Regions from separate parts of the Escherichia albertii genome, predicted to be linked through region 1. Evidence: predicted binding sites of a transcription regulator. Region 1 holds the regulator's gene; each other region holds the start of a gene.
The links. Region 1 encodes CRP, which controls carbon source genes, mostly activating them, when cyclic AMP is high. Its sites were predicted from a motif close to ATGTGANNNNNNTCACAT; they were not measured.
Positions count from the first base shown of each region.

Region 2: the regulator CRP is predicted to act here: its motif matches at 6,260-6,277, upstream of garD (galactarate dehydratase).
Region 3: the regulator CRP is predicted to act here: its motif matches at 2,914-2,931, upstream of ydfZ (putative selenium delivery protein YdfZ).
Region 4: the regulator CRP is predicted to act here: its motif matches at 3,607-3,624, upstream of PS053_RS20935 (mannitol dehydrogenase family protein).

Region 1 is NZ_CP117568.1:2,487,446-2,495,503, reverse strand. Features, by position in the region: gene PS053_RS12205 (putative adenosine monophosphate-protein transferase Fic) at 1-35, shown strand, start outside; gene pabA (aminodeoxychorismate synthase component 2) at 67-630, shown strand; gene argD (bifunctional acetylornithine/succinyldiaminopimelate transaminase) at 716-1,936, shown strand; gene PS053_RS12190 (YccS/YhfK family putative transporter) at 2,046-4,136, opposite strand; gene crp (cAMP-activated global transcriptional regulator CRP) at 4,187-4,819, opposite strand; gene PS053_RS12180 (OsmC family protein) at 5,121-5,525, shown strand; gene PS053_RS12175 (phosphoribulokinase) at 5,580-6,449, opposite strand; gene PS053_RS12170 (YheU family protein) at 6,503-6,721, opposite strand; gene PS053_RS12165 (hydrolase) at 6,715-7,737, opposite strand; gene PS053_RS12160 (ABC transporter ATP-binding protein) at 7,737-8,058, opposite strand, start outside.
Region 2 is NZ_CP117568.1:2,291,101-2,299,158, forward strand. Features, by position in the region: gene tdcA (transcriptional regulator TdcA) at 1-202, opposite strand, end outside; RNA gene rnpB (RNase P RNA component class A) at 1,321-1,697, opposite strand; gene garK (glycerate 2-kinase) at 1,730-2,875, opposite strand; gene garR (2-hydroxy-3-oxopropionate reductase) at 2,971-3,861, opposite strand; gene garL (2-dehydro-3-deoxyglucarate aldolase) at 3,891-4,661, opposite strand; gene garP (galactarate/glucarate/glycerate transporter GarP) at 4,677-6,011, opposite strand; gene garD (galactarate dehydratase) at 6,382-7,953, shown strand.
Region 3 is NZ_CP117568.1:612,834-620,891, forward strand. Features, by position in the region: gene dcp (peptidyl-dipeptidase Dcp) at 1-1,184, opposite strand, end outside; gene ydfG (bifunctional NADP-dependent 3-hydroxy acid dehydrogenase/3-hydroxypropionate dehydrogenase YdfG) at 1,321-2,067, shown strand; gene rspR (DNA-binding transcriptional regulator rspR) at 2,156-2,842, shown strand; gene ydfZ (putative selenium delivery protein YdfZ) at 3,017-3,220, shown strand; gene PS053_RS02940 (mannitol dehydrogenase family protein) at 3,256-4,716, opposite strand; gene ydfJ (MHS family MFS transporter YdfJ) at 4,806-6,173, opposite strand; gene PS053_RS02950 (Zn-dependent oxidoreductase) at 6,231-7,250, opposite strand; gene rspA (starvation-sensing protein RspA) at 7,264-8,058, opposite strand, start outside.
Region 4 is NZ_CP117568.1:4,349,190-4,357,247, forward strand. Features, by position in the region: gene leuS (leucine--tRNA ligase) at 1-1,205, opposite strand, end outside; gene PS053_RS20930 (LacI family DNA-binding transcriptional regulator) at 1,333-2,343, opposite strand; gene PS053_RS20935 (mannitol dehydrogenase family protein) at 2,482-3,534, opposite strand; gene PS053_RS20940 (class I mannose-6-phosphate isomerase) at 3,778-5,538, shown strand; gene PS053_RS20945 (AGE family epimerase/isomerase) at 5,532-6,656, shown strand; gene PS053_RS20950 (alcohol dehydrogenase catalytic domain-containing protein) at 6,704-8,058, shown strand, end outside.

The sequences.
Region 1 (8,058 bases):
GCAAAGTGGTAAGCGAAGCCGGGGAATCTGAGTAAAATAGCGCGGTTCTTTCGTACCGGAGCTGCCATGATCCTGCTTATTGATAACTACGATTCTTTCACCTGGAACCTCTACCAGTATTTTTGCGAACTGGGAGCTGATGTGCTGGTTAAGCGTAACGATGCATTGACGCTGGCAGATATCGACGCCCTTAAACCGCAGAAAATTGTCATCTCGCCTGGCCCCTGTACGCCCGATGAAGCCGGGATCTCCCTTGACGTTATTCGCCACTATGCCGGACGTTTGCCGATTCTTGGTGTCTGCCTCGGTCATCAGGCAATGGCGCAGGCATTTGGCGGCAAAGTTGTGCGCGCCGCAAAGGTCATGCACGGCAAAACTTCACCGATTACGCATAACGGTGAGGGCGTATTTAAGGGGCTGGCAAATCCACTCACCGTGACACGCTACCATTCGCTGGTGGTGGAACCCGACTCATTACCCGCGTGTTTTGAAGTGACTGCCTGGAGCGAAACCCGTGAGATTATGGGAATTCGCCATCGCCAGTGGGATCTGGAAGGCGTACAGTTCCATCCAGAAAGTATTCTCAGCGAACAAGGGCATCAACTGCTGGCTAATTTTCTGCATCGCTGATTTGTGGTTGCTATCGGGTGATTTTTTATGCATATTTTGTGATTATAATTTCACATTGGTTTATGCGTAACAGGGTGATCATGAGATGGCAACTGAACAAACAGCAATTACACGTGCGACTTTCGATGAAGTGATCCTGCCGATTTATGCACCGGCGGAGTTTATTCCAGTAAAAGGTCAGGGCAGCCGAATTTGGGATCAGCAGGGCAAGGAGTACATCGATTTCGCGGGGGGGATTGCGGTGACGGCGTTAGGCCATTGCCATCCGGCGCTGGTGGAAGCGTTAAAAACCCAGGGGGAAACGCTATGGCATATCAGTAACGTTTTCACCAATGAACCGGCGCTGCGTCTTGGGCGTAAACTGATTGAGGCAACGTTTGCCGAACGCGTAGTGTTTATGAACTCCGGCACGGAAGCTAACGAAACAGCCTTTAAACTGGCACGCCATTACGCCTGTGTGCGCCATAGCCCGTTCAAAACCAAAATTATTGCCTTCCACAACGCTTTTCATGGTCGTTCGCTGTTTACCGTCTCGGTGGGCGGGCAGCCCAAATATTCCGACGGCTTTGGGCCAAAACCGGCAGACATCATCCACGTTCCCTTTAACGATCTCCACGCAGTAAAAGCCGTGATGGATGATCATACCTGCGCGGTCGTTGTTGAGCCGATTCAGGGAGAGGGCGGCGTGACGGCAGCGACGCCAGAATTCTTGCAAGGCTTGCGCGAGTTGTGCGATCAGCATCAGGCATTATTGGTGTTTGATGAAGTGCAGTGCGGGATGGGGCGGACCGGCGATCTGTTTGCCTATATGCACTATGGCGTGACGCCGGATATTTTGACCTCTGCGAAAGCCTTAGGCGGCGGCTTCCCGATTAGCGCCATGCTGACTACGGCAGAAATTGCTTCTGCGTTTCATCCGGGTTCTCACGGTTCAACCTACGGCGGTAATCCGCTGGCCTGTGCGGTGGCGGGCGCGGCCTTTGATATCATCAATACGCCGGAGGTGCTGGAAGGTATTCACGCGAAACGCCAGCGTTTTGTTGACCATTTGCAGAAGATAGATCAGCAGTACGATGTGTTTAGCGATATTCGCGGTATGGGGTTGTTGATTGGCGCTGAGCTGAAACCACAGTACAAAGGTCGGGCGCGTGATTTCCTGTATGCGGGCGCTGAGGCTGGCGTCATGGTGTTGAATGCCGGCCCCGATGTAATGCGCTTTGCACCGTCGCTGGTGGTGGAAGACGCTGATATCGACGAAGGGATGCAACGTTTTGCCCGCGCCATGGCGAAGGTGGTTGGGGCGTAAAACGGACCCAGGCCTGATAAGACGCAGCTTGCGTCGCATCAGACAAAAGGTGTCGGATGCGGCGTGAACGCCTTATCCGACCTACGGTTTGCTCCAGGCAATGAATTGATTACGCCTTCGAATCCCGCAACTTGCGGTTCAACCAAATCCCGTGATGCGGTCGCTGTCGCCACGCCATCGACGAAATGGTGTGCATGGTGTTCAGATGACCAATAACCCGCTGTAAATGCTGTTCCAGCGTACCTGCCGCACCTTCGTGCGGCTGCATCTCCGGCGCATCCATAATATTGGTATCGCCAGAACTTCCCGGTTCGTCATACTCCAGCCGCTGTTGACAACGCTGAATGGCAATTTCACAAGACTGCAAATATTCTTGTGCCAGCTCCGGCGGTAATGTCCGATGTTCCCGCGCCAGTGTAGTCATGGCATTAATATGCTCAACAATAAACTGACTGTGCGTTACCCACAGTTTCATATCGGCCAGGTAATGGCTGTTAAATGCGGGTTCCTGCATCGCCTGATTTAATGAGTTATAGAGGGTGTTATGCGCTTGATTCACCCGCATTCGCTGCCAGGCCAGTGGTGTAGGTTGTGGATCTTTACTCAGAATCAGACGAATCGCTTCCTGATAGGTTTCTAAAGCATCATGGGCGTTTTTCCGCAATAAGCCGCTCTGCCATTGCGGCCACAGCCAGACCGTGCCACCGAAAGCAATCAAACAACCAATAATGGTATCGATAAGACGAGGAATGATGTACTGCTCGCCGTTCAGCCACAGCAATTGCAGGGTATACACGGCGGTAATGGTAAAACCGACCGTCGCCCAGCCGTAGTTTTTGCGCAATATCAGATAGCTGGCGAGCGTGGTGAGTAGCATCAGCGTCAGGGTGTAGCCTTCCGGTATTTTGAAGTGCAGCGCCACGCCTGCAATGATTAACCCAACGACAGTTCCGACGGAACGATTCACAATCCGCAAGCGAGTCGCACCATAGCCATTTTGCGTTACCAGCAACACGGTCATCAGGATCCAGTACGATTTCGGTAAATGCAAAGCAGTTCCCATCAAGCTGGCAACGCTTAACATCACGCTCAGTCGTCCGGCATTACGCAACGCCGGAGACTTCAATGAGAGATAGCTTTTCAACGCCGGGAGTAAAGGCATCCGGCGTTGTTTATCGGCCAACAGGTCGCGAGCATAAAGCGGCCTTTGCGTACGCAACACGCGGGCAATGCGACTGAAATGCCAGTAACAGAACTGCCCTACGGGGTTATCCGGGTGCTGGCGGGCAATTTTCTCCAGTGCGCCAATTTGCTTTTCCATCGTAAAACGTGTTGGCAGGCGATGGTAAAGAATGTCATCAGCCAGTACGCGCAGACGAGTGGCGACGGTTTGCGCATTCCAGCGGATAACCTCTTCAGCATGGCTACGCTCGACCAGCTTTTGCACCTCTTCAGGTTGATGCAAACTGACCGAAATATGCTCCTGTAAGTCCAGCGCTTCCTGGAAAATACGCAGCATCCGCTTGTAATCGGTATTATTTTGCGCGGAAAGCATATGCATTTGCTGATAGCACTGGGTAATTAAATCAACGGCTTTTTGCTGGCGCACCAGCAGCGGCGGCAATGCTTTTTCAGGATCGGTATGCTGGGTAAGCAGGCTATATTTGGCTTCGCAATAATCTGCCAGTTCACGGTACAGCAAGCTAAGTGACTCGCGTAGCGGTTGTTCGCGCCAGAGCCAGAACCAAAACCAGTTGAACAGCCCGTACCAGAGCGTGCCTAATGCGTAGATAAGCAACGGTTCCCAGACTGGCATGTATCCTGCCAGACTTAAGGTAAAAATGGCAGCCAGCAGCGATGCGGGGAGTAATTTAGCGTGTAAAGGCCCCAGTTCGGCAGTGACGCCAAGCATCAGGGTTAACCCGGTCAGTAGAAAGGGTAGGGGAACATCTTTTGTCAGTAAGAGTTGCGTCAGCAAACTACAGGTAGCAAACAGAGACGCGCCAATGATTAAGCGTTTGAAAAAACGTTTGTGGGGAGTATCAAGCCCCGCGATGTTACAGCAGGCAGGAACCAGGGAGAAGAGAAGACCAAATCTTAACTCACCAAGCATTAACCCAACGGCCACGGGCAAACATAGCACCAGCGTTTGGCGTAGTGCATAGTTGATATCGGGATGATAAATCAGTCTGCGCCACATCGGGTTAAACAAAATGGCGCGCTATTCAGTAACGCGCCACTCCGACGGGATTAACGGGTGCCGTAAACGACGATGGTTTTACCGTGTGCGGAGATCAGATTTTGATCTTCCAGCATCTTCAGGATGCGCCCTACGGTTTCACGGGAACAGCCGACAATCTGACCGATTTCCTGGCGAGTAATTTTGATTTGCATACCGTCCGGGTGAGTCATGGCATCAGGCTGTTTGGCCAGATTCAGCAGCGTCTGCGCGATGCGACCTGTAACGTCAAGGAACGCCAGGTTGCCCACTTTCTCTGAAGTGACTTGCAGACGACGCGCCATCTGTGCAGAGAGACGCATCAGAATATCCGGGTTTACCTGAATCAGTTGGCGAAATTTTTTGTATGAAATTTCAGCCACTTCACAGGCTGTTTTCGCACGTACCCATGCGCTACGCTCCTGGCCTTCTTCAAACAGGCCCAGTTCGCCAATAAAATCACCCTGATTCAGATAGGAGAGGATCATTTCTTTACCCTCTTCGTCTTTGATCAGCACTGCCACAGAGCCTTTAACGATGTAGTACAGCGTTTCCGCTTTTTCACCCTGGTGAATAAGCGTGCTCTTGGATGGGTACTTATGAATGTGGCAATGAGACAAGAACCATTCGAGAGTCGGGTCTGTTTGCGGTTTGCCAAGCACCATGCGCGGTTATCCTCTGTTATAAGCTTTCTCCAGAGCCAGATAACGCCGCTGTCTCTGGATTGCCGAAATATGCTTCCCGCTACCTGGGAAGGGGCTATCAACTGTACTGCACGGTAATGTGACGTCCTTTGTATACATGCAGTACATCAATGTATTACTGTAGCATCCTGACTGTTTTAGCATAGCTTTCGCCTTGTGTCTCCTGGTGTCTCGCTTCAGCATGACCCAGGTCGCCTTCCGTTGCGCGATTTGGTCAGTACGCGTACTCTGTCAGGAAAATTGATGCAATGGAGTTCCAATTATGCAAGCGCGTGTGAAGTGGGTCGAAGGGTTAACTTTTCTGGGCGAATCCGCCTCTGGTCACCAGATTTTAATGGACGGCAATTCTGGCGATAAAGCCCCCAGTCCGATGGAAATGGTGTTGATGGCGGCAGGTGGTTGTAGTGCCATTGATGTGGTGTCTATTCTGCAAAAAGCGCGTCAGGATGTGGTCGATTGTGAAGTAAAACTGACCTCTGAACGCCGCGAAGAGGCGCCACGCCTGTTTACGCACATTAATCTGCATTTTATTGTCACTGGTCGTGACTTAAAAGACGCAGCGGTTGCGCGTGCGGTGGATCTCTCAGCCGAAAAGTATTGCTCGGTGGCGCTAATGCTGGAAAAAGCAGTGAATATTACCCATTCGTATGAAGTGGTTGACGCGTGATTTCATGATTAAAGTATGAAGCCGGATAATATTCTATCCGGCTTCAAAAGTGAGTTACTCGATTTTCTTCCCTTCCATCAAGCGTTGTACCAGCGGCAGCATAATTAACTCCATTGCCAGACCCATTTTGCCGCCTGGCACTACTAATGTATTGATGTGAGAAATGAATGAACCCTGCAACATCGCCAGCAGCCAGGGGAAATCAATACCTTCCAGATTACGGAAATGGATCACCACAAAGCTTTCATCCAGCGACGGGATACCTTTTGCCGCGAACGGATTTGAGGTGTCGACAGTGGGAACGCGCTGGAAGTTAATATGGGTGCGGGAAAACTGCGGCGTGATGTAGTTGATATAGTCTTCCATTGAACGCACAACTGAGTCCATTACCGCCTCTCGTGAGTGCCCGCGCTCGCTGGTGTCGCGAATGAGCTTTTGAATCCACTCAAGGTTAACGATAGGCACCACGCCGACCAGTAAATCCACATGTTGCGCAACGTTATGCTGTGGCGTGACTACGCCGCCGTGTAAACCTTCATAAAACAGGACATCAGTGGGTTCCGGCAGCGGTTGCCACGGAGTGAATGTCCCCGGCACCTGATTCCACGGTACCGCTTCATCGTAGGTGTGCAGATATTTACGAGATTTCCCTTTACCGCTCTGACCGTATTCAATGAAGGTCTGTTCCAGCAGGCCGAAATCGTTAGCCTCGGGGCCGAAGTAACTGATATGCCGCCCGGCATCGCGCGCTTTGCGGATCGCCATGTCCATTTCCGGGCGGGTATAGCGGTGAAAACTGTCGCCTTCCACTTCGGCTGCATGCAGATTTAACTGCGCGAATATTTTGCGAAACGCGAGGCTGGTGGTGGTGGTCCCCGCGCCGCTGGATCCTGTTACCGCAATGACCGGATGTTTGGCAGACATAGTAACTCCATGACTTAGCTATCATTATTATCTCGTCCGCCGACGGTTGCAGGTTATTCGCGAAACTGACTGCGCGGCATGATATTGACCGTTTCGTGCAGTTCCGACCACACCAGCACCGCTTCTCCGCACTGTAGCTGGCGTTTGACGTCGGCGACTTTCTGTTCAAGTGTGCGCTCATGTTCACCATAATCGGTGCCTTCACGTAACACAAAGCTTTCAATTAAATTTTCCAGCGTTTCGGGGGAGAGGTCTTGCCAGGGAATCAACATGATTTCGCCTCCAGATACGTTGATAACCAGTCAGGAATGCGTGACTCGAGCCACATTTTCGGGTGGAATAACGTACCGCCAATGAAGCCGACGTGACCGCCATGTTCAGTCAGTTGATACTCCACCTGAGGAGGTAAATTTTCCGGTTTCGGGATCACCTGATGATCCATAAACGGATCGTCTTTGGCGTGAATAATCAGCGTCGGTTTGGCTATCCGATTGAGCATCGGCATGGCGCTACATTGACGATAATAGTCGATAGCGTCAGCGTAGCCGTGAATTTTGGCGGTGATCAGATCGTCAAATTCACGAATGCGACGTACCGATTTTAACTGCGCGAGATTAATCGGTAGCGTACCGGGGTAGGCCGCCAGTTTGCGCGCAGCATTGGCTTTTAACAGGTTCAGCAAGTAACGCTGATACACGCGGGAAAAGCCCTTTTCCATATGATAACTACAGGCTTCCAGCATAAACGGCGCGGAGACAATCACTGCCGCATCAATCGGGAGATCATTGCCTTCTTTAGCCAGCAAACAGGCCAGCATATTACCACCGAGCGAATAGCCGACGGCAGCCGTTGGCGCATGACCAAACTCGCGTTGCAGCCAGCGTAAAAACCAGTTGGCGTCTTCGGTTTCTCCCGAATGGTAAATGCGGTGCATACGGTTTGGTTCACCGCTGCAGCCGCGAAAATGCATCACCACGCCCAGCCAGCCGCGCTTTTTCGCCGCCTCGACCAGACCATGCGCATAAGGGCTATTGAGGCTGCCTTCCAGCCCGTGAAACACAACCAGACGCGGTTTATATTGCGCCTGTGCGGGATCTTCACTCCACGCGAGATCGACAAAATCGCCGTCGGGCAGTTCCAGCCGCTGCCAGTACGGGGTGAATTTCACCTGACGACGAAACAGACGCGGCAGCATGGTTTGCAGATGGCAATTACTGAAACCGCGCATGGGGGTGAACTCAGCACTGCTGCTGGCGTCGTTGAGATCGGTTGCCGTTATCTGCGCCATCAGTTGCTTTGGCCTTCCTGCAGCATCTGCTCAAGTTGTTCCTGGGCTTCCAGCCACGCCATTTCACACTCTTCCAGTCTGGATTTGGCGCGGGCTTGTTGTTGCAGGCAGTCGGTCAGTTCTGCTTTACGGCTCTGGTCGTACAGTTCGCTGTCGGCAAGTTTCTCTTCCGCCTGCATCAGTTGCGTGTTTAGCGCCTCCATCTCTTTTTCCAGACGAGCAATCTCTTTACGCAGGGGCTGAGTTTGCGCACGTAATTCTGCTTCCCGACGCTTCTGATCTTTACGCGCCTGGGCGCTGTTGGCGTTCTCTTTCGGCGCT
Region 2 (8,058 bases), 200 kb from region 1:
GACCAGCGGGTGTTAACGTTACGCCAGTATTTTTCCGCACCACTAATTCCACACCAAAATAATCTTCAATATCATTAATGATTTTACTGACAGCAGGTTGAGTTAGCCCTAACTCTTTTGCAGCCGAGCCGATAGAGCCACTTCTGATGACTTCCTGAAAGATCACCAGATGTTGCGTTTTAGGAAGAAGAATAGTGCTCATAGCAACCTACGTTAATTACCTCATTGACGGCATGGAGTGTACCAAATTGAAATCGACAGGATATGTGCGACCACTCACAAATTATCTTTCAATTGTTTTCCAGGTATCTTTTAAAACTAATAAACACATTAAACATCAATGAGTTATAAACATAAAATCAGCATAAACCCTGATTTTTATCAAAGAAACAAGGAGGGATAACCATATTTTATGGCGATAACAACACGTTTTATATGGCTTATTAAAAAAGTACTCTGCGATGATATTTCAAGCAATTACTGTGTATTTCACAAGCAAACTTTAAGTTAAATTTAATAAGCAAGTTATCAACTTTTACTATAAATAAATCATTTCTACGGATAAATAATGCGCCGCATCACATTTTTTTACGCTATTTGTTGGTCGCACAACATTTATTTTATCAATACAACAAACAATTCATCACAACAGGTAAACACATGAAACAACCCATCAACATCCATGTTTTCCGCCATAACAGAACGTCATTTTGTGAATGCAATCGTTTTTCATAATTTTTTCCTTTCTTCTGACTACCGAATAGCATTTTGTGTTGAGGATCACAAAACTAATAATTGCTACCAGAAACCATATGCCGAAAAGGAGAACACAAGGGTAGCTGAAGTCACACTCCGCATCGTCAAGGTCACGAAGTTTTTTATCCGTTTACGCTAATGCTGGTAAGTGAGCATTTTTCTGACCGTTCTCCCCCACCAATGCAAACACATAGTTACAATAATAATAAAGTCATTGATTATTGGTCGGTAAAAATAAAGTTTGCGGAGATAATCTCAGCGTATGATGTTATTGAAAATAACGTGGGGCTTAATAACAGGGATAATTCATATATTAAATATATATGAATTATGATTGCAATTCTTATCCAGGCATGGATGAACATAATGGATGTTATATTTATTTTTCATTATTCTCATATTAATTGTTGACAAATTGCGCGTTGTTCATGCCGGATGCGGTGTGAACGTCTTATCCGGCATGCAAAATATTTCTTTTGGATATAGCGTGTGGACAGTCATTCATCCTCTTGCACGCCAAAAGCAAAAACCCGCCAGCTTACACTGGCGGGTTTTCGTTAAAACAGGTGAAACTGACCGATAAGCCGGGTTCTGTCGTGGACAGTCATTCATCTAGGCCAGCAATCGCTCACTGGCTCAAGCAGCCTACCCGGGTTCAGTACGGGCCGTACCTTATGAACCCCTATTTGGCCTTGCTCCGGGTGGAGTTTACCGTGCCACGGACTGTTACCAGCCGCGCGGTGCGCTCTTACCGCACCCTTTCATCCTTACCTGATCCCACTCGCGTGGGCCATCGGCGGTTTGCTCTCTGTTGCACTAGTCGTGGGTTTCCCCCCCAGGCGTTACCTGGCACCCTGCCCTATGGAGCCCGGACTTTCCTCCCCTCCGCCCGTCTCCCCCGAAGAGGACGACGACGAAGCGGCGACTGTCTGGTCAGCTTCGGCGCGCAGTATAGAGGGTTTGCACGCCCTTGTCACCCCGCGTTGCGCATTCCAATCGCCAGTGTCGCGGCGATATTACGCGAAGCACGGTAAATATTGTCATAAGCCCCGCGGAAAGCTTCATCCAGCGTAACAACGCTGTTCAATACGCTGAATACAGCATCAATGCCATGTTGATGTACAACAGCGACATCGTTCGTCAGGCTACCTGCAATACCAATTACCGGTTTATGGTACTTCTTCGCCACGCTCGCCACCCCAACAGGCACCTTGCCGTGTATGCTCTGGCTATCGATGCGCCCCTCTCCGGTGATCACCAACGTACAATCATGAATGTGCTCTTCCAGATTCAGCGCCGCGGTAACAATTTCAATACCGCTTTTTAGCTCTGCCCCGAGAAACGCCATCAACGCCGCCCCCATACCGCCCGCCGCGCCCGCACCAGGCACATCCTTCACATCAACATGGAGAGATTTTTTGATGACATCAGCATAATGAGAGAGATTCTTGTCCAGCTCGACAATGGTCGCTTCGCTCGCTCCCTTTTGTGGGCCAAAGATACGCGAAGCACCACTATCGCCCACCAGCGGGTTGGTGACATCACAGGCTACGCGGATCGTACAATCCTTTAAACGCGGGTCGAGGCCGGAAATATCAATCGTGTTCAGGGTATTAAGGCTGCCGCCGCCAAAGCCTATTTCATTGCCATTGGCATCGCTTAGCTTCGCCCCCAATGCCTGCACCATGCCTGCACCGCCATCATTGGTGGCGCTGCCGCCAATGCCAATAATGATACTGGTCGCGCCGCTCTCCAGCGCCTGTAAGATAAGCTCACCAGTGCCACGTGAAGTGGTCACCAGCGGATCTCGCTTTTCTGGAGGTACCAACGCCAGCCCACTGGCTGCGGCCATTTCGATAAACGCCGTTTTGCCGTCGCCAGAAATCCCCCAACTGGCCTTCACTTTCTCGCCCAATGGCCCGGTAACCCACGCCTGACGCTCAGCGCCTTGCGTGGCGGCAATCATCGCCTCTACTGTCCCTTCCCCTCCGTCAGCAACCGGAACAGAAACGTACCGCGCATCAGGAAAAATTTCCCGAAATCCTTTTTCTATCGCCTGTGCGACCTCGCTGGCAGATAAACTTTCTTTATAAGAGTCTGGAGCGATTACGATTTTCATACCTTTGCCTGTTACCACATGACGCCGGAGGGCGTTTCTCTTATCGGCCTGAATTCCGTGCCCGGATAGCAATACGCCATCCGGGCACGACGTCATCAACGAGTGACTTCGATTTTTGCCAGTTTTTCGTAGTAGCACACCAGGGCGCTATGGTCCGCCGTTCCTGAACCATCGGCACGCAGCGCCTGCATCATCTCCATGACCGCTGCTGTCAACGGCAGTTGTGCGCCCACACCATGGGAAGTATCCAGCGCGTTTGCCAGGTCTTTAATATGCAAATCAATACGAAACCCCGGTTTAAAATTCCTGTCCATAACCATTGGCGCTTTCGCATCCAGAACGGTACTCCCCGCCAGCCCACCACGAATTGCCTGATAAACCAGATCCGGGTTAACGCCCGCTTTGGCAGCCAGCGTTAATGCTTCTGACATCGCTGCAATATTCAACGCAACAATGACCTGGTTTGCCAGTTTGGTGACGTTACCCGCACCGATTTCACCGGTATGCACCACGGACCCCGCCATCGATTTCATCAAATCATAGTATTTGTCGAAAATAGCCTTATCGCCACCTACCATCACTGACAAAGTGCCATCGATCGCTTTCGGTTCGCCGCCGCTCACCGGGGCGTCCAGCATATCAATACCTTTCGCTTTCAGTGCTTCGCTGATTTCACGACTTGCCAGCGGAGCGATTGAACTCATATCGATCAATACCGTGCCCGGTTTGGCGCCATCAATGATGCCATTTTCCCCCAGCGCCACCTCTTTTACATGCGGGGAGTTTGGCAGCATGGTAATAATGACATCGCACTGTTCAGCAATCGCTTTAGCCGTAGAGGCTGTTTCTGCACCTGCGGCAATCACTTCAGCAATCGCTTCAGGATTACGGTCAGAAACCACCAGTGAGTAACCCGCTTTCAGAAGGTTTTTACTCATTGGTTTACCCATAATACCCAGGCCAATAAAACCCACTTTCATCGTCATATCAATCATCTCTCTTGTTGCGGCGGTGGTTATTTTTTAAAGGTATCTGCCAGTTTCTGGGTGGCAGAGCGGAACACGCCGAGATCGCTACCGACGGCCACAAACGTCGCCCCCCATTCCAGATAACGACGAGCATCAGCTTCAACAGGCGCAAGGATGCCGCAGGGCTTACCGTAAGCTTTGGCGCGATTAAAAATATGCTGAATGGCGTTTTGTACTTCCGGGTGTAAGGCATTACCGAGATGGCCTAATGCTGCCGCCAGATCGCTGGGACCGACGAAGATGCCATCTACGCCTTCGGTCGCAGCGATGGTATCGACATTGTCTACGCCTTGCTGGCTTTCAATTTGCACCAGAATAGTGATGTTCTTATTCGACTGGACGAAGTAATCCGCCACGGTGCCAAACATATTGGCGCGATGAGAAACAGAGACGCCACGGATACCTTCCGGCGGATAACGCGTCGACGCCACCGCCTGCTCTGCTTCCTCTTCCGTTTCCACAAATGGGATCAGAAAGTTATAAAAACCGATATCCAGAAGACGCTTAATCATCACCGGTTCGTTGGTCGGCACCCGTACCACTGGCGCGCTGGCACTGCCTTTCAGGGCCATCAATTGTGGAATGAACGTCGAGATATCATTTGGCGCATGTTCCCCATCAAGCACCAGCCAGTCAAAGCCGGCCAGGCCCAGAACTTCTGTGCTAATAGGATTAGAGAGCGCTGACCAGCAGCCAATCTGCACCTGTTTCGCGGCCAATGCGGCTTTGAATTTATTGGGGAAAATATTGTTATTCATCGCTTATACCTTCGCTTATTTCTGCAATTCCATTCGTTTAATGTCGCCAACCACAAAGAGGTAGCAGACCATCGCCATCAGCGCCGAACATCCGACAAAGACCAGAGCCGCATTGAAGGAGTGCAATTCACTCACCAGATAACCAATCACCAGGGGAGTGACGATGGAAGCAACATTGCCAAAGACGTTAAATACGCCGCCGCAGAGGCCAATAATCTCTTTCGGCGCGGTATCGGAAATCACCGGCCACCCCAGCGCGCCAAAACCTTTGCCAAAAAAAGCCAGCGCCATCAGCATGATTACCAGCGTGGTGTTGTTGGTGTAGTTACATAAGATGATGGTGGAAGCCAGCAGCATACCCAGCACAATCGGTAACTTACGCGCCAGAGTCAGAGAAGCGCCGCGTTTGATCAAATAATCCGAAAAGACACCGCCGAGTACGCCGCCGGCAAAACCACACAATGCCGGAATCGACGCGACCAGTCCCACTTTCAGAATCGACATCCCCTTTTCCTGCACCAGATAAATCGGGAACCAGGTCAGGAAAAACCAGGTGATGGTGTTGATAAAATATTGTCCGAAAAATACTCCCAACATCATGCGGTTAGAGAGCAATTGCTTGATGTAATGCAGCCTGGGACCACTTACCGTCGCACTGCCCGGCTTTTTGTGATCCATATCGACCACCGCGCCATTTTCAGAGATAAACTTCAGCTCTTCCGCTGAAATACGCGGGTGCTCTGTCGGGTTATGAATTAACTTGACCCACAACGCCGTTAGCACAAAACCAATTCCTCCCATAACGGTAAAAACATGTTCCCAGCCCCAGGCGAAGGTCAGCCACCCCAACAGCGGCGAGAAAAGCGCCAGAGAGAAATATTGCGCCGAGTTAAAGATAGCGGAGGCGGTTCCCCGTTCTTTCGTCGGGAACCAGGCAGCCACAATACGGGCGTTAGCGGGGAAGGAAGGCGCTTCCGAGAACCCCAGCATAAAGCGCATAAAAAACATCGAGATACCTGCCCAGGCCAGCGGGAACATATCGACAAAGCCTTGCAGGAAGGTGAACAGCGACCAGAAAAAGAGGCTGTAAGTGTAAACTCTCTTCGATCCAAACTTATCAAGCAACCAGCCGCCAGGGATCTGCATCAGCAGGTAGGCCCAACCAAAAGCGGAGAAAATATAGCCCATTGAAACCGTGCTTAATTGCAGTTCTTTTGCCACTTCAGTACCGGCAATCGACAGCGTTGCACGATCGGCATAGTTAACAGCGGTCACAATAAAAATAATAAGTAATATTAAATAGCGTGTATGTACGCCTTTCTTTTTTTCTTCCACGGTGTCCAGAATCATTCTATTTACCTCGGGTACTGGTGTTAATTTTATTATTATTTGATGAGTGTCATGTATAAGCCTCATTAATATTTCAAGCATAATGAAGTCGTGAATTAGTATAAGTAACAGGAGAATAATAATCATTGTGCATTTGCTAATTTAATTAGTGTTATTTAAATATTATTTTGAGCAAATGCACATGACACTGCGCGCTAAAGCACAGATTGATATATCACTCAGGCGACAAGCGTTGCTATAACTGAAATGATTGATATCGATCACATTTATGCAGTCAAACTCCTGACATTCTAAATTCACCTTACGTTATTTTTTTATTAAATGAGCCACGACACTCATTTTAATATCCCTGGCTGGAGAATATTGCACAATGGCCAACATCAAAATTAGACAAACAACACCGACTGCGTTTTATATAAAAGTGCACGACACAGATAATGTCGCGATCATTGTTAATGATAATGGCCTTAAAGCAGGAACATGTTTCCCGGATGGTCTGGAATTAATTGAACATATTCCCCAGGGGCATAAAGTCGCATTAGTAGATATTCCGGCTAATGGCGAAATCATTCGTTATGGCGAAGTGATTGGTTATGCCGTGCGTGCAATCCTCCGCGGAAGCTGGATCGACGAATCGATGGTGATATTGCCGGAAGCACCGCCATTACATACGCTACCGCTGGCAACCAAAGTGCCAGCCCCCTTACCGCCGCTGGAAGGGTACACCTTTGAGGGCTATCGCAATGCCGATGGTAGCGTCGGCAGCAAAAACCTGCTTGGAATCACCACCAGCGTCCACTGTGTCGCAGGCGTGGTGGATTACGTAGTGAAAATCATTGAGCGTGATCTACTGCCGAAATACCCGAACGTCGATGGCGTAGTAGGACTGAATCACCTGTACGGTTGTGGCGTAGCGATTAATGCTCCGGCGGCAGTGATACCCATTCGTACCATTCACAATATTTCGCTTAACCCAAACTTTGGCGGCGAAGTGATGGTAATTGGTCTGGGATGCGAAAAGTTGCAACCTGAGCACCTGCTGGCTGGAACGGAAGATGTACCAGCCATTTCACAGGAAAATGCCAGTATTATCAGCTTACAGGATGAAAAGCATGTCGGTTTTCAGTCGATGGTCGAGGATATTTTGCAGGTTGCCGAGCGCCACCTGCACAAGTTGAATCAACGCCAGCGAGAAACCTGTCCGGCTTCAGAACTGGTGGTTGGTATGCAGTGCGGCGGCAGCGACGCGTTTTCTGGCGTGACAGCAAATCCGGCAGTGGGCTACGCATCTGATCTACTGGTGCGCTGCGGTGCAACGGTGATGTTCTCGGAAGTAACGGAAGTACGTGACGCGATTCATCTGCTGACACCGCGCGCCGTTAACGAAGAGGTCGGCAAGCGTCTGCTGGAAGAGATGGAATGGTACGATAACTACCTCAATATGGGGAAAACCGACCGCAGCGCCAACCCTTCGCCCGGTAATAAAAAGGGCGGCCTGGCAAACGTGGTGGAGAAAGCACTCGGCTCCATTGCGAAATCAGGCAAAAGCGCCATTGTTGAAGTATTGTCACCTGGTCAACGCCCGACTAAGCGCGGATTAATTTACGCCGCCACGCCTGCCAGCGATTTTGTCTGCGGTACACAGCAAGTGGCTTCAGGAATTACCGTGCAAGTGTTTACGACAGGTCGCGGCACGCCATACGGCCTGATGGCGGTGCCGGTGATTAAAATGGCGACTCGCACAGAGCTGGCGAACCGCTGGTTTGACTTAATGGATATCAACGCAGGCACCATCGCCACCGGCGAAGAAACCATCGAAGAGGTCGGCTGGAAACTGTTCCACTTTATTCTCGACGTCGCCAGCGGGAAGAAGAAAACCTTCTCGGATCAATGGGGACTGCATAACCAACTGGCGGTGTTTAACCCGGCACCGGTGACTTGATTTCTTTTGGAACGTCCCTCGCAAAACATGGCCTTAGTGCCATGTTTTTATTGTTTAAAGTCCCCACATCCATTAATAATGCATTTGCATTACCTTAGTTCAAGC
Region 3 (8,058 bases), 1.9 Mb from region 1:
ACATCGGGATGATAGACAGGAATATCAAAACGTTCGACAAACTTGATGCCAAAAAGCTGATTAACGGTCCAGAATACACCTTCATTCAACACCGTGTTTAATTCGAAATAAGGTTTGATCTGGGCTTCATCGAGATCGAATCTCTCGCGTCGTACCTGTTCAGCATAGAATGCCCAATCCCAGGGCTGAGCGCGAAATTCATCTTGTTGCTGATCGATAATCGCCTGAATTGATGCCAGTTCATCGTCCGCCCGTTTACGCGCCGCCGGAACAATTTCACGCATAAAATTGAGTGCCGCTTCTGGCGTTTTTGCCATCTGGTCGGCAATTTTCCACGCAGCATAATGGGGGAAACCAAGTAATTTCGCCTGTTGAGCCCGAATTTCCACCAGCCGTTGAATAATAGCGCGGGTATCATTGGCGTCATTTTTTTCAGCCCGCGTCCAGCCTGCAGTAAACAGTTTTTCACGCGTCTGGCGATCGCGTAGTTCGGCAAGGGCCGGTTGTTGTGTGGTATTCAACAACGGGATGAGCCATTTGTTATCCAGGCCTTTCTCGCGCGCCGCCTCTGCCGCCAGCGCAATATCTTGCTCGCTCATTCCCGCCAGTTGTTGAACATTATCAACCACCAGACCGCCGGATTTGTTCGCAGCTAATAGCCGCTGATTAAACTGGCTGGTTAGCGTCGCCGCTTCGGTATTCAGTACTTTTAATTTTGCTTTATCGGCTTCATCCAGTCTGGCTCCGGCAAGGACAAAACGTTGATGAATAACGTCAACCAGACGGACAGATTCACTATCAAGACCTGACGTTTCGCGCCGCTGCCAGACAGCGTCAACCCGAGCAAATAATTCGCCATTGAGGTAGATGTCATTAGCCAGTTCTGCCAGTTCCGCCGAGAACTGTTCGTCGAGACGCTGTAATTCATCATTGGTATGCGCCGAAGTCATGGCAAAGAAGACGCTGGTAACACGAGTGAGTAATTCCCCGCTCTTTTCAAGAGCCAGGATTGTGTTATTAAAATCTGGCGTCTGTGGATTTAAAGCTATCTCCTCTATCTCAATCCGCTTTTGCCGCATCCCTTCGTCGAAGGCCGGGCGATAGTGGTTATTCTCAATCAGATCAAAACGGGGAGCCATATATGGCAGAGTGCTCTGCGCAAGGAAAGGATTCGTCGTTGACATTTTCTACTCCTGAAAACGAGGTGTTTCATAGCGTAGGCTTCCTGATAACAGAGTGCAATCTTGCAACCAGTATTACCCGCAGGCAAACATCACGTGCTATGTTAGTTACACACAAAAAGCGTTGAGGAACAGTGAGATGATCGTTTTAGTAACGGGAGCAACAGCAGGTTTTGGTGAATGCATTACTCGTCGTTTTATTCAACAGGGCCATAAAGTTATTGCCACAGGCCGCCGTCATGAACGGTTGCTGGAATTAAAAGATGAGCTGGGAGATAACCTTTATATTGCACAGCTTGATGTCCGTAACCGCGCCGCCATTGAAGAGATGCTGACATCGCTCCCTGTCGAGTGGCGTAATATTGATATTCTGGTAAACAATGCCGGCCTGGCGTTGGGTATGGAACCTGCGCATAAAGCGAGTGTTGACGACTGGGAGACCATGATCGATACCAACAATAAAGGCCTGGTATATATGACGCGTGCCGTGCTACCGGGTATGGTTGAGCGTAATCGTGGTCATATTATTAATATTGGCTCCACTGCGGGTAGCTGGCCATATGCCGGCGGCAACGTCTATGGCGCGACAAAGGCATTTGTTCGTCAATTCAGTCTGAACCTGCGTACTGACCTGCACGGCACCGCTGTTCGTGTTACCGACATTGAACCGGGTCTGGTTGGCGGCACCGAATTCTCAAATGTTCGCTTTAAAGGCGATGACGATAAAGCAGAAAAGACTTACCAAAACACCGTCGCACTGACGGCTGAAGATGTTACCGAAGCAGTCTGGTGGGTAGCTACCCTGCCTGCGCATGTCAACATTAACACGCTGGAGATGATGCCAGTAACGCAAACCTATGCCGGACTGAATGTCCATCGGCATTAATTTTTATACCCGGCTTAATCGCCGGGTTATTGCTTGTGACAAAAAAGTGGTAGACTCATGCAGTTAACCCACTCATAAGCAAGAACGCATGACCGTCGAAACGCAACTAAACCCCACACAGCCTGTCAATCAGCAAATTTATCGTATTCTTCGCCGTGACATTGTGCATTGTCTGATTGCACCAGGTACGCCGTTGTCGGAAAAAGACGTCTCTGTTCGTTTCAATGTGTCGCGCCAGCCGGTTCGTGAAGCCTTCATTAAACTGGCTGAAAACGGTCTGATTCAAATTCGTCCGCAGCGTGGCAGCTACGTCAATAAAATCTCTATGGCCCAGGTACGCAACGGCAGCTTTATCCGCCAGGCCATTGAGTGTGCAGTAGCCCGCCGGGCGGCAACCATGATTACCGAAAGCCAGTGCTATCAACTGGAGCAAAATCTTCACCAGCAGCGTATTGCTATTGAACGTAAGCAACTGGATGATTTTTTTGAACTTGATGATAACTTTCATCAAATTCTGACCCAGATCGCCGATTGTCCGCTCGCCTGGGACACGATTGAAAACCTGAAGGCGACCGTTGATCGGGTGCGCTATATGAGTTTCGACCACGTTTCGCCGCCAGAAATGCTGCTACGCCAACACATGGATATTTTTGCTGCCCTGCAAAAACACGATGGCGATGCGGTAGAGAAAGCAATGACATTGCACTTGCAGGAGATCAGCGAGTCAGTACTACAGATCCGTCAGGAAAATAGCGACTGGTTCAGCGAAGAGTAATTTATTTCCTCTCATCCCATTCGGGGTGAGAGCCCATCCCCTTCTTCTGGTTCATGCAAGCATCAAAAAAGATGTGAACTTGATCATAAACAAAAAATAATTCACTCGACAGGAGTATTTATATTGCGCCCGTTACGTGGGCTTCGACTGTAAATCAGAAAGGAGAAAACACCTATGACGACCTACGATCGTAACCGTAACGCAATCACCACTGGCAGCCGTGTTATGGTTAGCGGCACCGGTCACACTGGCAAGATCCTGTCGATTGATACCGAAGGTCTGACCGCAGAGCAAATTCGCCGCGGTAAAACCGTTGTTGTTGAAGGTTGCGAAGAAAAACTCGCTCCTCTGGACTTGATTCGTCTCGGCATGAACTAATCGTGTGAATGCCGCCGAAGGCGGCATTGCTTTTTTTACTTCACAGAATATTTCGCCACCGTCGCTTTTGCCCCATCGGCTAATAAAGCCAGGTACGCTTCCGTCACTTTATCGATAAATAAAACATTGTCTGGCAAATCGTTGCCAAATATCGCCTCAATTGCCATCAATGCCTGTACGCGAGCTTCTCCTTCCTCACTGTTTTGTACGGCCTGTTGAATCACGGGTAATAACGGTTCGCTGATCTCAATCGAATTGCCCTGCTCATCTACGCCACCGACATAACGCATCCAGCCAGCGATACCTAACGCCAGCAGATCAAACGCGCTGCCATGTGCTAAATGCCAGCGTACAGAATCCAGCATACGCTGCGGCAGTTTCTGGCTGCCATCCATCGCTATCTGCCAGGTCCGGTGACGTAACGCCGGGTTGCTGTAGCGTGCAATTAATCGATTAGCATAATCTTGCAAATCCACGCCCTGTACCTTCAACGTTGGCGCCTGCTCCTGCAACATCAAGGCATGTGCCGCGTGACGATAATTTTCATCTTCCATGCAATCGTTAATGTGTTGATAACCGGCCAGATATCCCAGATAAGCCAGGAATGAATGGCTGCCGTTGAGCATACGTAGTTTCATCTCTTCATAAGGCAGCACATCTCTAACCAGTTCGGCGCCTGCTTTTTCCCATTCAGGGCGTCCGGCGACAAAACTATCTTCAATGACCCACTGACGAAAAGGTTCACAAGCCACGCCCGCCGGATCGCGTACGCCAGTAAGTTGTTCAAGTTTATCCAGCGTTTCTGCCGTTACTGCAGGCACAATACGATCTACCATCGTTGACGGAAACGTCACATTTTCTTCAATCCATTGTGCCAGTTTTTCATCAATAGCACGCGCATAAGACGTGACAACGTCACGCATAACATGACCATTTTCTGGCATGTTATCGCATGACATCACGCTAAACGCGGGTAATCCGGCGGCTTTACGGCGCGCCAGCGCCTCAACAATGACACCTACCGCGGTTTTTGGCTGGTGGGGATTTTGCAGATCGGCGGCCACCATCGGATGGTCTAACATTAATTCTCCCGTCGCCGGAGAGTGGAAATACCCTTTTTCGGTAATTGTCAGAGAAACGATGGCAATTTGCGGTTCGCACATGGCGAGCAACACGGCTTCTAAGCCATCCATTTGCACATGCAGGGCTTTTTTCACGACGCCAACGACACGAGCGGTCCAGGCATCTGCAGACATCTCCGCAACAGTATAGAGATTATCTTGCTGATTTAGATCAGCAATTTGCTGTTCGCCACCAATTAAGTTGACCTCATAATACCCCCAATCACTAAAATGTTCAGCGGCAAGAATATCGGCATAAACCCCCTGATGTGCGCGGTGAAATGCGCCAAAACCTAAATGAACAATTCGCGGTATCAGATTATTGCGATCATAGACAGGGAGTGTAGCTTTTGCTGATAACAAATTATTTCCCATGACAATTCCCTTAAATTTAATATGGCAAGCTAAAAAGTTTGTTATATGAATAAAAAAATCCCTCCTCACTAAGAGAAGGGATTCAGGATTTACAGACTTCTTGAAGGCTGCACTGCATTTATGATGTTTGGTTGATCCTCCGCTGCATCTTCCAGCGCACTTAAATCACGGTCTTTAACTTCTGGCATTTTCAGCGCAGAAATTAAACCTATAGCCGAATAAGCCATAATCATGACTGCAATTGGATACCAGGATTCAGTCATGGTGCAGAAAATACCTGCAAGAATAGGGCCAAAACCTGAGGCAATAAGACCACCGATTTCTTTTGATATTGCCATTCGGGTAAAACGATTTTTACAGCCGAACATTTCTGCCATGGTAATATTTTCCAGAGCAAACAATCCCAACACCGCACAGTTATGAATCACAATCAATGCAACCATGATGGTGCCTGGGGCATAGCTTTTATCGACAATAATAGACAACATCGGCCACGCCAGTACAATTGCTGAAGTATTCATAATAATATAAGGAATACGGCGGCCAATTCTATCGGACAACCATCCCAGGAAAGGAATCGTCATAAAGCCGATAATTGAGCTGATCATTAAGGCATCTGTCGGAATCGCTTTATTAAACAGCAGTGTTTGTACTAAATAACCTGCGAGGAAAGTCTGAATTAAGCCAGAGTTACCCGCCTGCCCAAAACGTAAGCCCGTTGCCAACCAGAAAGATTTACTTTGGAACATACTGCCAGATGGCACAGCTTTTGGCGCAGGTTGTTGACTATCATTCACCTTCTCAAAGACTGGGCTCTCTTTCAGATTCATACGCAACCAAATAGCAAATATCATTACCACTACGCTGGCGAGGAATGGTATACGCCATCCCCATGCCAATAGTTCTTCTTTGCTGAGGATAAAGAACATAAAGGCCCAGATTGCCGTTGCACTCAAGGTACCGCAGTTAGTACCCATTGCCACAAACGAGGAGATAATCCCGCGTTTTCCTTTTGGGGCATACTCAGCAAGCATAGTACCGGCACCAGAAATTTCCGCCCCAGCACCCAGCCCCTGAATAATACGTAGCGTCACCAGCAAAATGGGGGCAAAAACGCCGATTTGTGCGTAGGTCGGCAACACGCCAATTAAAGTGGTACAGATTCCCATCATGGTGATGGTAATAAAAAGCACTTTTTTACGCCCTATTCTGTCGCCCATTTTGCCGAAAATAAATGCTCCGACAATACGTGCCACATATCCTGCACCGTAGGTTCCCATTGCCAGAATTAACGCCATTGCAGTTGATGATTCTGGGAAAAATATTTCATGGAACACTAACGCAGCGCCGAGTGAATATAACTGGAAATCCATAAACTCAAGTGCAGTGCCTAACCATCCTGATACGGCAGCCTTCACCAAATCCTTAGTGCTTCTTTCGTGTTTTTCTATTGTCATAATGGATATCTCTAAAAAAGAGGTAAGATGTGTACTACTTACTCGCTGTTATTGGTATTATTCAGAAAAAGTGAGTAAGACTTTGCAGCATCGTTTTTGATCCTGTTCAAATAAATTTATGGCATCAGCAACATGCTGGAAATTAAACGTATGGGTAATTAGTTTGTCAGGGTTAATTAATCCTTTACTTAGCCAATCGATAACAACTGGGAATTTATTCGCATTTAGTCGGGAGGAAAAAATAGAAAGTTCTTTACCAGTAATGCCCTGCTGAATAACTTCCGACGGTTCACTGGAAAATCCCATTAAAACAATACGTGCCGCCGGTGAAGCCAGCGTAACGGCTTCTTTCAATATGGATGGATGACAAGCTGCATCAATGATTAATGTTGGCTTAATGCCTTTCTCAGCAAATATTTCACCAAGTGGCGTCTGCCCATTATTAATCGCCCAGTCCGCACCACATTCTCTGGCCTTTTCCAGTCGTTCATCAATACGATCAGCGACAATGACATTTTTAACGTTATAGACGCCTTTTAATACCTGAACGACGGTCAGCCCAATTGGACCAGCTCCGTAAACCAGAACGGTATCATTTTCAGTCGGTTTGCCATGACCCGTAACATTTGCCGCAATGGTAAAGGGTTCAATCATGACTGCATATTGATCGGCAACCTCATCAGGGATTTTCCACGCGTTTTTCGCCGGCACTATCGCATATTCGCTAAAACCGCCGTCAGCATGAACGCCCAATACAGCCAGCGTTGTGCAGACATTCGGCTTACCAATAGAGCATGGATAGCAATGCCCACAGCTCACCACGGGATCGACAGCGACACGCTCGCCTACTCTGGCGCTTTCTACACCTTTCCCCACAGCGTCAATCACCCCAAAGAATTCATGACCAATGACGCGAGGGTATTTCGCAAAAGGGTTATGCCCACGATAGATATGGCTGTCTGAACCACAAATTCCAGCGAGTTTCACCTTTATTCGTACTTCACCCGTATTCGGGATGGGAATTTCACGTTCGATAATCGCCAGTTGATTCGGTTTTTCAATTAAAATGCTTTTCATTATTTATAACTCCTTACCAGTTCCACAGCGTGCCATCTTCCAGACGTGCGACTGGTAGATAGGCAGGTTCGTAGGGATATTTCGCCGCCAGCTTTTCATCAAACTCGATGCCAAGACCCGGTTTGTCACCTGGATGCATATAGCCGTTATCAAAGGCCCAGTTATGCGGGAACACTTCGAGCATTTGTTCGGAGTACCCCATATATTCCTGGACGCCGAAATTTGGCACCCATAAATCAAAGTGCAGTGCTGCCGCCATGCAAACAGGAGACAAATCAGAAGGACCGTGCGAGCCAGTGCGCACCTGATACAGTGATGCAAAATCAGCAATCCGACGCATACCAGTAATCCCCCCCGCATGGGTCAGCGTTGTTCGGATATAATCGATGAGCTGTTCTTCAATTAATTGCTTACAGTCCCAGATGCTGTTAAAGACCTCGCCCACAGCAATTGGCGTGACAGTATGCTGACGGATGAGACGGAAGCATTCCTGGTTTTCCGCAGGCGTAGGATCTTCCATCCAGAACATGCGGTAGTCTTCAATACTTTTACCAAAGCGAGCGGCTTCAATAGGCGTTAAGCGATGGTGCATGTCGTGGAGCAAATGCTCATCAAAACCAAATTTGTTACGTACTGCGTCGAACAATTTCGGCATGAAATCGAGATATTTTTCTGTCGACCACAACTGTTCTTCCGGCCACTGCCCTTTGGTTGCGGGTTCATAAGCCAGCCCTTTGCCTTTGGACATACCGTAGGTGGTTTTCATGCCAGGAATGCCGCACTGTACGCGGATGGCTTTGAATCCCAG
Region 4 (8,058 bases), 1.9 Mb from region 1:
TTGTCGGCAATGGCGTTAAAGGCCGCCTCATGGTCAAGACCGTTGAACTCGCCAGAGTTGAACAGCACGCCTTTTTCAGTCAGTGCCTGCTGGGAGAGATCTGGTTCAGAACCGTCAGCCGCCAGGATAACCGGTTTGATGTTCAGGCCGTATTTAGAGGCAAATTCGTAGTCACGCTGGTCGTGACCCGGAACCGCCATGACTGCGCCGGTGCCATATTCCATCAATACGAAGTTTGCTGCCCAAACCGGAATTTCTTCGCCGGTTAATGGGTGAACAGCTTTAAAGCCCGTATCGACGCCTTTTTTCTCCATCGTCGCCATTTCTGCTTCGGCAACTTTGGTGTTACGGCATTCGTCAATAAAGGCCGCCAGTTCAGGATTATTTTCCGCCGCTTTCTGCGCCAGTGGGTGACCTGCCGCTACCGCCAGATAAGTACAGCCCATAAAGGTGTCCGGGCGGGTCGTATAAACGGTCAGCGTGTTGTCATAGTCGTTAACGTTGAAAGTGATTTCCACACCTTCGGAACGACCAATCCAGTTACGCTGCATGGTTTTTACGGTGTCTGGCCAGTGATCCAGTTTATCCAGATCGTTGAGCAGCTCGTCAGCGTAAGCGGTGATTTTGATAAACCACTGTGGGATCTCTTTACGTTCAACTTTGGTATCGCAGCGCCAGCAGCAGCCGTCGATAACCTGCTCGTTCGCCAGTACGGTCTGGTCGTTAGGGCACCAGTTGACCGCAGAAGTCTTCTTATACACCAGACCTTTTTTATACAGTTCGGTGAAGAACTTCTGTTCCCAACGGTAGTATTCCGGCGTACAGGTTGCCAGCTCGCGGCTCCAGTCATAACCAAAGCCCAGCATTTTGAGCTGGTTTTTCATATACGCGATATTGTCATACGTCCACGGTGCTGGCGCGGTGTTGTTTTTCACCGCTGCGCCTTCCGCAGGCAGACCAAATGCGTCCCAGCCGATTGGCTGAAGAACGTTTTTGCCCAGCATGCGCTGGTAGCGGGCGATCACGTCACCGATGGTGTAGTTGCGAACGTGGCCCATGTGTAGTCGACCAGAAGGATAGGGAAGCATAGACAGGCAGTAATACTTCTCTTTGCTCTCGTCTTCGGTTACTTCAAATGTGCGCTTCTCATCCCAGTGAAGCTGTACTTTGGATTCTATCTCTTCCGGGCGGTATTGCTCTTGCATGGCAGCCAGTGGTCCTGTTTTCAATACGGCTACAAATGTAGCGCTAGAGGTGGTTTTTCAGATCCGCATAGCATAGCCCAAACGTCCGCGCCAAAACAGCCTTTCGCAGGACATTAAATCAAATCCTTCAAGCCATTTGGGTTGAGTGACGCCAGTGAATATGGGCATGAAGCAGCGTTGTAGTGGGTGGTGATAGCCTATTTTCCAGACGTTCAAGGAGACGAGAGACGATTTGGTTCGTCAGTTCCGTAATTTGTACTTCCGCAGTGGTTAATGACGGAAGCCAGCCTTCAGCATCACTAAGGCCATCAAATCCAGTGACGGCAATTTCAGCTCCGACTTTTTTACCGGCAAATTGCAGGGCATTCATCGCACCAAATGCCACGATATCCTGATAACAAACCAGGGCAGTCACTGCGCTGTCTTGCTGTAGTAACTGGGTAGTCGTTGAGGCGCCAGCAGTCATGCTGGATGCACATTCCAGAATCCGTGACTCTTTCCATTTGATGCCGGAATCGTGGTGTGCGTCTTTCCACCCCTGAAGCCGCTGATGGCGAAGGCGAGAGTGCTGGCGTCCGCCAATAAAAGCAATGTGTTGGTGGCCATCATCAATTAACTGCTTTGTCAGATCCCAGGCCGCCTGATAATTATCGATACCAATATAATCATTATTGTTATTTCTGACGGGCCGTAAAAAGGTAATCGTTGGGCTTGCTTTGCACCAGTCGTCGAGATGTTGTGCGGTGGTATCCCAGGTCGGACAAAGAAGCACAGCTATTGCATTATGCCTTTTCATTAAATGCAGATAGCTTTGTTGGTTTTCGAGATTTTCATCAGAACACGCAAGGATAGTTGCATAGCCTAATGTGGCAAGCTGCCGGGTAATTTTAGAAATTAATTCGGTATAATAAGGATTACTAAGATCGTGGATCACTAACCCAATTATATTGGATTTATTACTGCGTAATGTGGCTGCGTTTTCATTATAAGTGTAATTCAGTTTTTTTATGGCCTCGAGAACGCGTTGGCGGGTTTTGGCTGAAACTTTACCTTCCCGATTGCTGAGCACATTGGAAACGGTGGCCGAAGAGACCTTTGCTAGTGCGGCAACATCTGACACTGTGGCACGTTTTTCCATGCTGCTACTCCGCTAAAATACCCACAAAGGCGCCGGGCGATGAAAATTCATTAGCACGGCGCACAAACAAGGGGGAAACGGTAGCAAAGCCGATAAAATTACGTCAAGGGCATTTTAGCGCTTCTCAGAAGACTATGCTTACGATATTTGTGCGGGCTCTTCCTGTTCCAGACGCTCAACAATTTCTGCAACATTGAGACTCGCAAGTGCCCGCTGTCGCGCCAGCTGCGGTTCTGATTGCGCATTTGCCCAGCCATTAATTAGCACATTTAGAAATGAGATCGCAGGCTGAATATCAACCCCACGCTGCTGTAATACCGTCAGAGGATAAATAAACCTTTCTGTAGGGCCGATTTTTTGCAGGAAATTTCGTGCGACGCTCTCCAGTGAACGTTTTATATGCGGATTACATAAGCGCAGGCGATGTTTTTCTGCCATCTTTTCGAGATAGTTCGCGTCAAGATGACATTCCTGGCATAAATAGAGTTTCATTAGTTGCATGTAGTTGTCCATCGCCAGACGAATTTCCTCGCTTTCTGCCGCCTGATATAAATATTGTTTTCCTGCCGCTAATCCCAGAAAACTAATACCGTCAGCATAGGTATTCACCAGAATTCGTTTTTCCTGAAATCGTAGGGTAATATTTTCAACCTGTTCAAATTTTTGCACTGTTGTCGCACCCTCCAGCTTCTGGATGCAGACAGTACCCCAGGACTCCGCTTCAATCAGCGTCGACGCAGGCCAGCAGGAAGAACAAATACGATCGACCATGCAATCAGGCAACCGCCAGCCGTCAGGATTGACGCCGCCTTCTTGCATCAGTTCGGCAAAAAAGCGCCCGCTGTATTCGATATTTTCACAGCAAATTAGCGTTTTGGGCGGCACATTTTTGAGTTGCTTTACAATGCGATGCAAATTTTCTTTTCTGACAGAGGTAGTGATAACGCTGGCGTGCTGTAACCATCCAGTTAGCTTTTCATCTGCCGGATGGAGAATATCTCTCAGATGAATGTGCTGTGTTTCTCTGGTATCGGTGAGCAGGAGGTCATAACCCTGACGTTCCCTGATACTGGCGAGTAGTTTTTCGTCGCTATCTATTGCTATCACATCAAATCCGCTTTCAATCAAAAGTGGAACGACAAGACCTCGACCTAATGCCCCCGCACCAAAATGCACTGCTATCGGTTTCATCACAACTCCTCCATAACGTGTTTATCGAGGTTATTCGATTTACCTGTTTTTTGTCATAAGGTGATAGTTATTTTGCGATAATCCTCACATTCCAGAGATGAAAAATAATATGAATTTTATTAATTATTTGATTTTTATTGACTTTTGCAATTAGTGTTGTTTTCAGCAATATTGCAATATCAGGCGGGTAACGATACTGTCCTCATCATGATAAGGTTAATCGATTAACTTTGAGGGGTCAGGATGAGCTATCTTTCACACACTGCTAACTATGAAAAATTTCCGGCTGTCAATGTTCCCGGCGAGGTGCAGACGTACCAGGGATGGCAGGAAATTAGAACGCACCTGGCAATGTTCCTGCCGGCAGGAGAGCGGCAAATAGTCACCATTGATTGCTATCCAGGCGTGGATAAACAGCAAATTAAACAGGCTTTGTGTCAGCATGAAACGTTTTCTCATGCTTACTGGGTTGACGTCGATGCGTGTTATCTCAGCGGTAGCGCTCTGCAAAACCGCTTGGCTGATACCCTGACAGATGACCGGGTTTTCGGAGTGATGAGTTGTGCGACGTTGTCAGACTATCTTCTGGCGGAACGCGTAGCAGAACAACGTCAGCAAATTGTCAGCCAGCCGGGCATTGTTGTTGTCATCGGGACCGGAGCCGCGCTTCTGATGCCGCCCGATGTGCTGATCTATGCTGACTATCCGCGATGGCAGCGTCAGCTTGACTGGCGTGCAGGTTCCAGCAACTGGCTGGTTGACAACGCTGATGATGACATCCTCCGAAAATACAAACAGGGTTTTTTCTGGGAGTGGCGAATTGCCGATCGCCACAAACGCTCGCTTTTTGACAACATGGATTTCTGGCTCGACAGCCTGAGCACACCTGTGGTCATGGTGGATCAGGCGGCTTTTCAGGCTGGGCTGGATGCTTGCTTGTGTACACCGTTCCGCTTAAATCCGTTCTTTGACCCCGGCGTATGGGGCGGCAAGTGGATGGAGGAGGTTTGTGAACTTCCGCCATCAGAGAAAAATTACGCCTGGTGCTTTGATGGCGTGCCGGAAGAGAACAGCCTGACACTTGACTACAATGGCATCCGGTTGACGATGCCATCGATAAACCTGGTACTGGCGCGGCCTATCCCGTTGTTGGGTGAGCGCAACTATGTCCGTTTTGGCGCGGAATTCCCGATCCGTTTCGACTTCCTTGACACCATGTCGGGTGGCAACCTGAGTTTGCAGGTTCATCCCTCCACTGACTATATTCAGCAACATTTTGGCATGCACTACACCCAGGATGAGAGTTATTACATCCTTGATGCGGGAGAGGATGCGAGCGTTTATCTCGGGCTGAAAACTGGTATCAATAAGCAAACGCTGGTGGATGCCATCGCTCAGGCGCAGGAAACTGGCGAGCTGGATGCTGAAGCTCTGGTTAACCGTTTCCCGGTGAAAAAACACGATCACGTGCTGATCCCAGCCGGAACAGTGCACTGTTCTGGCAAAGATGCGATGATCCTCGAAATCTCCGCCACCCCCTACATCTTCACCTTCAAATTGTGGGACTGGGGGCGTCTGGGCCTGGATGGTCGCCCACGCCCGGTACATCTTGCGCACGGCAGCCAGGTGATTCGCGAAGAGCGCGATACCGAATGGTGCCAGCGGCAGCTGCTTAATACCATCACGGTGCAGGAAGAAAATGTGGCTTACCGCTGTGAAAGAACCGGTTTGCACGAACTGGAATTTATTGACACCCATCGCTACTGGATCAGCCAATCTGTGAACCTCTCTACCGGCGGCGAATTCCAGATGCTTAATTTGATTGAAGGTCAGGAAGCACTGATCGAAAGCCTGGATCGGCAATTTGCGCCTTTCGTCGTGCATTATGCCGAAACTGTCATTATTCCGGCGGCGCTGCACAACTATTGCATTCGTTCTCCTTCCGGCACTGAGATTGGCGTGATTGTCGCCAGCGTGCGTCAGCAGGGAGGTAAAATATGCTAAAGCAAGCACAACAATTCACCCACTGGATGCGCCACGATGCATTGCCATGTTTTCTGCAACAGGGCGTGGTGAACCGCGACGGCGAGCAGTGCTTTGCTGAAACCGTTCCCGTTGCGCCAGGTATTATCCGTGCCCGCGTACAGACGAGGCAGTTGTACGTCTTTGCCCATGCTACCCGCACCGGCTGGATTGTGGCGGGCGATACCATTAATCGTATTATGGAAACGGGGCTACAGCATTTTCATAATGCGCAAGGGGCGTTTTACTTTTCTGATGGCAGCGATTCGACAGCCGGAAAGCTGAATACCTACGAGCAGGCGTTTGCGTTGCTCGCTTTCTCTGAACTCTGGGCGTTGACTGGCGATATTAAGATTCGCCAGCGGGCTGAGCGTCTTCATGACTGGATGCAGCAACACCTGACGCTGGAAGAGGGCGGTTATGCGCTGAATACCGAACGTCCAACACTCCTCAGTCAGAACCCGCATATGCACCTGTTTGAGGCCATGCTGTCATGGTGGGCGGCGACAGGCGATGCGCGTTGGGAGCAAGAGGCGCACAGGCTTTTCAGATTGTTCACTAGCCGTTTTTTCAGCCAGCAACAGCGTTGCCTGGTGGAGTTTTTCGCATCGGGATGGCGTCCTGATTTGCCGGAGTCGCGGCATATCGATCCGGGTCATCATCATGAATGGACCTGGCTGCTGTACGCGTATGAGAAGATGTCCGGCATCAACACTCTGGAGTGGCGAACAGCGCTTCAGCATTTTATTGCCGGCTGTGGCGACAACGCGCAGACCGGAGCTGTGATGAATGAAATCAATTTAGATAAAAGCCGTCATCGCGCCGCCAGTCGCCTCTGGTGCCAGACTGAACGTATTAAGGCCGATGTCGTCAACTGCCTGACTGTCGGACAGGCGGCGCTACCGACGCTGGAGCAGCATATTGCCGATATGTTGCGTCTGTATATTGAGAACGAAACTGCCGGGTTGTACTGCGATGAAATCAGCGAAACCGGTGAACGTATTAAGGCCGCATCTCCTGCATCAACGTTGTATCACCTGTATGTCGCCAGCCGACAGGTTGGCGAGGTGTTGCAGAAATTTAACGTGGGGAGAAGTTAATGAACATACCAGAGAAAAATAATTGCTGGGTTTTCCACGGACACGGGATGAATTCTTTCGGTGTAAATAACCTGCCGACGACGCTAAATATGCCCCGACCGGGGCCGCGCGAAGTACTGGCGCGGGTCGACGCATTCGCCATTTGCGCCTCAGACGTCAAAATGATCTCGATGGGCAATGATTATCCGCTGTTTAAGGGCCGTGATTTCAGTGTAAATCCGGCCATTCTGGGGCATGAACTTTCGCTAACCGTGGTAAAACCCGGCTGTGAAATGGTCGACGCGTGGCCGACAGGAACGCGATTAGGCGTCCAGCCGGATGTCTATCTTAACAATGAACGCTTCTGTATTGGGGTTAATGTCAATGGCGGGATGGCGGAATATCTGCTGCTGGGGGAGGAAGTATTTAGTTCCGATCACGGTAGCTGTGCGTTTGCGGTGGATGAGCGCTTGAGTCATGCGGCGGTCGCGCAGACCGAACCGCTGGCCTGCGTAGAGGCGGCATTTGTTCAACATTCCCGTCCATCAATGAAGCCCGATGGACGCGTGCTTATCTGGCTGGATACCGGGATCAATCGTAACTTTACCCTCGATATGCCTTTTGTCAGCAGCGATATTATCGTAGTCGGCATACCGGAGGTTTATCAGGAATATATCAGTGGGTTAGCCAATGATGAGGTGGTTTTCACCAGCGATCTGCCAGAAACGCTATTCGATGACATTATTATCCTCGGCAACCCGGATGACGCGACGTTGACAGCTATCAGCGAAAGAATGGCCGTTAACGGCCTGTTGTGTTGGTTGCCGCAAAGCGAACCGCAAAAATATGTCGCGATGGACGTTGCCAAAATTCATTACAACAAAGTGAATTTACTCGGCAGTTCGCAGCGCCGGTTATCTGACGCCTTCCGCGAAGAGAAATACCGCTACGATTATCATCCCGGCGGCGTATTAATCATCTCTGGCGGCGGTGGAACGATGGGGCGTATTCATTTGCAGCGTGCGCTAAAAAGCCCGTGCGCGCCTGCGAAAATTATTGTCACTGGCAACACGCGTACCCGCCTTGACCAGATGGCGCAGGATTTTTCAGCCATTATCGCCGCCAGCGATATAGAGGTGAATTATCTGGCCTTACAGGACTGTGTCGATTTTCGCGGTCAGCTTCGTGAATTAGTGGGAGAGCATGGTGCAACGGATATTATCGTTAGTGCACCCGGTATTGAGCCGATTGATGCCGTGGTGGAGTTTCTGGCCGATGACGGCATCTTGATCCTGTTTTCTGGTACTCGTTATGGGCTGTTCGGGAAGTTACCTTTAGGGTGGGTCGCATCTCGTAATGTCAGTATTACCGCCAGTAGTGGTTCATCTGTTGCTGACCAACTTCAGGTACTGGCAAAAATGAA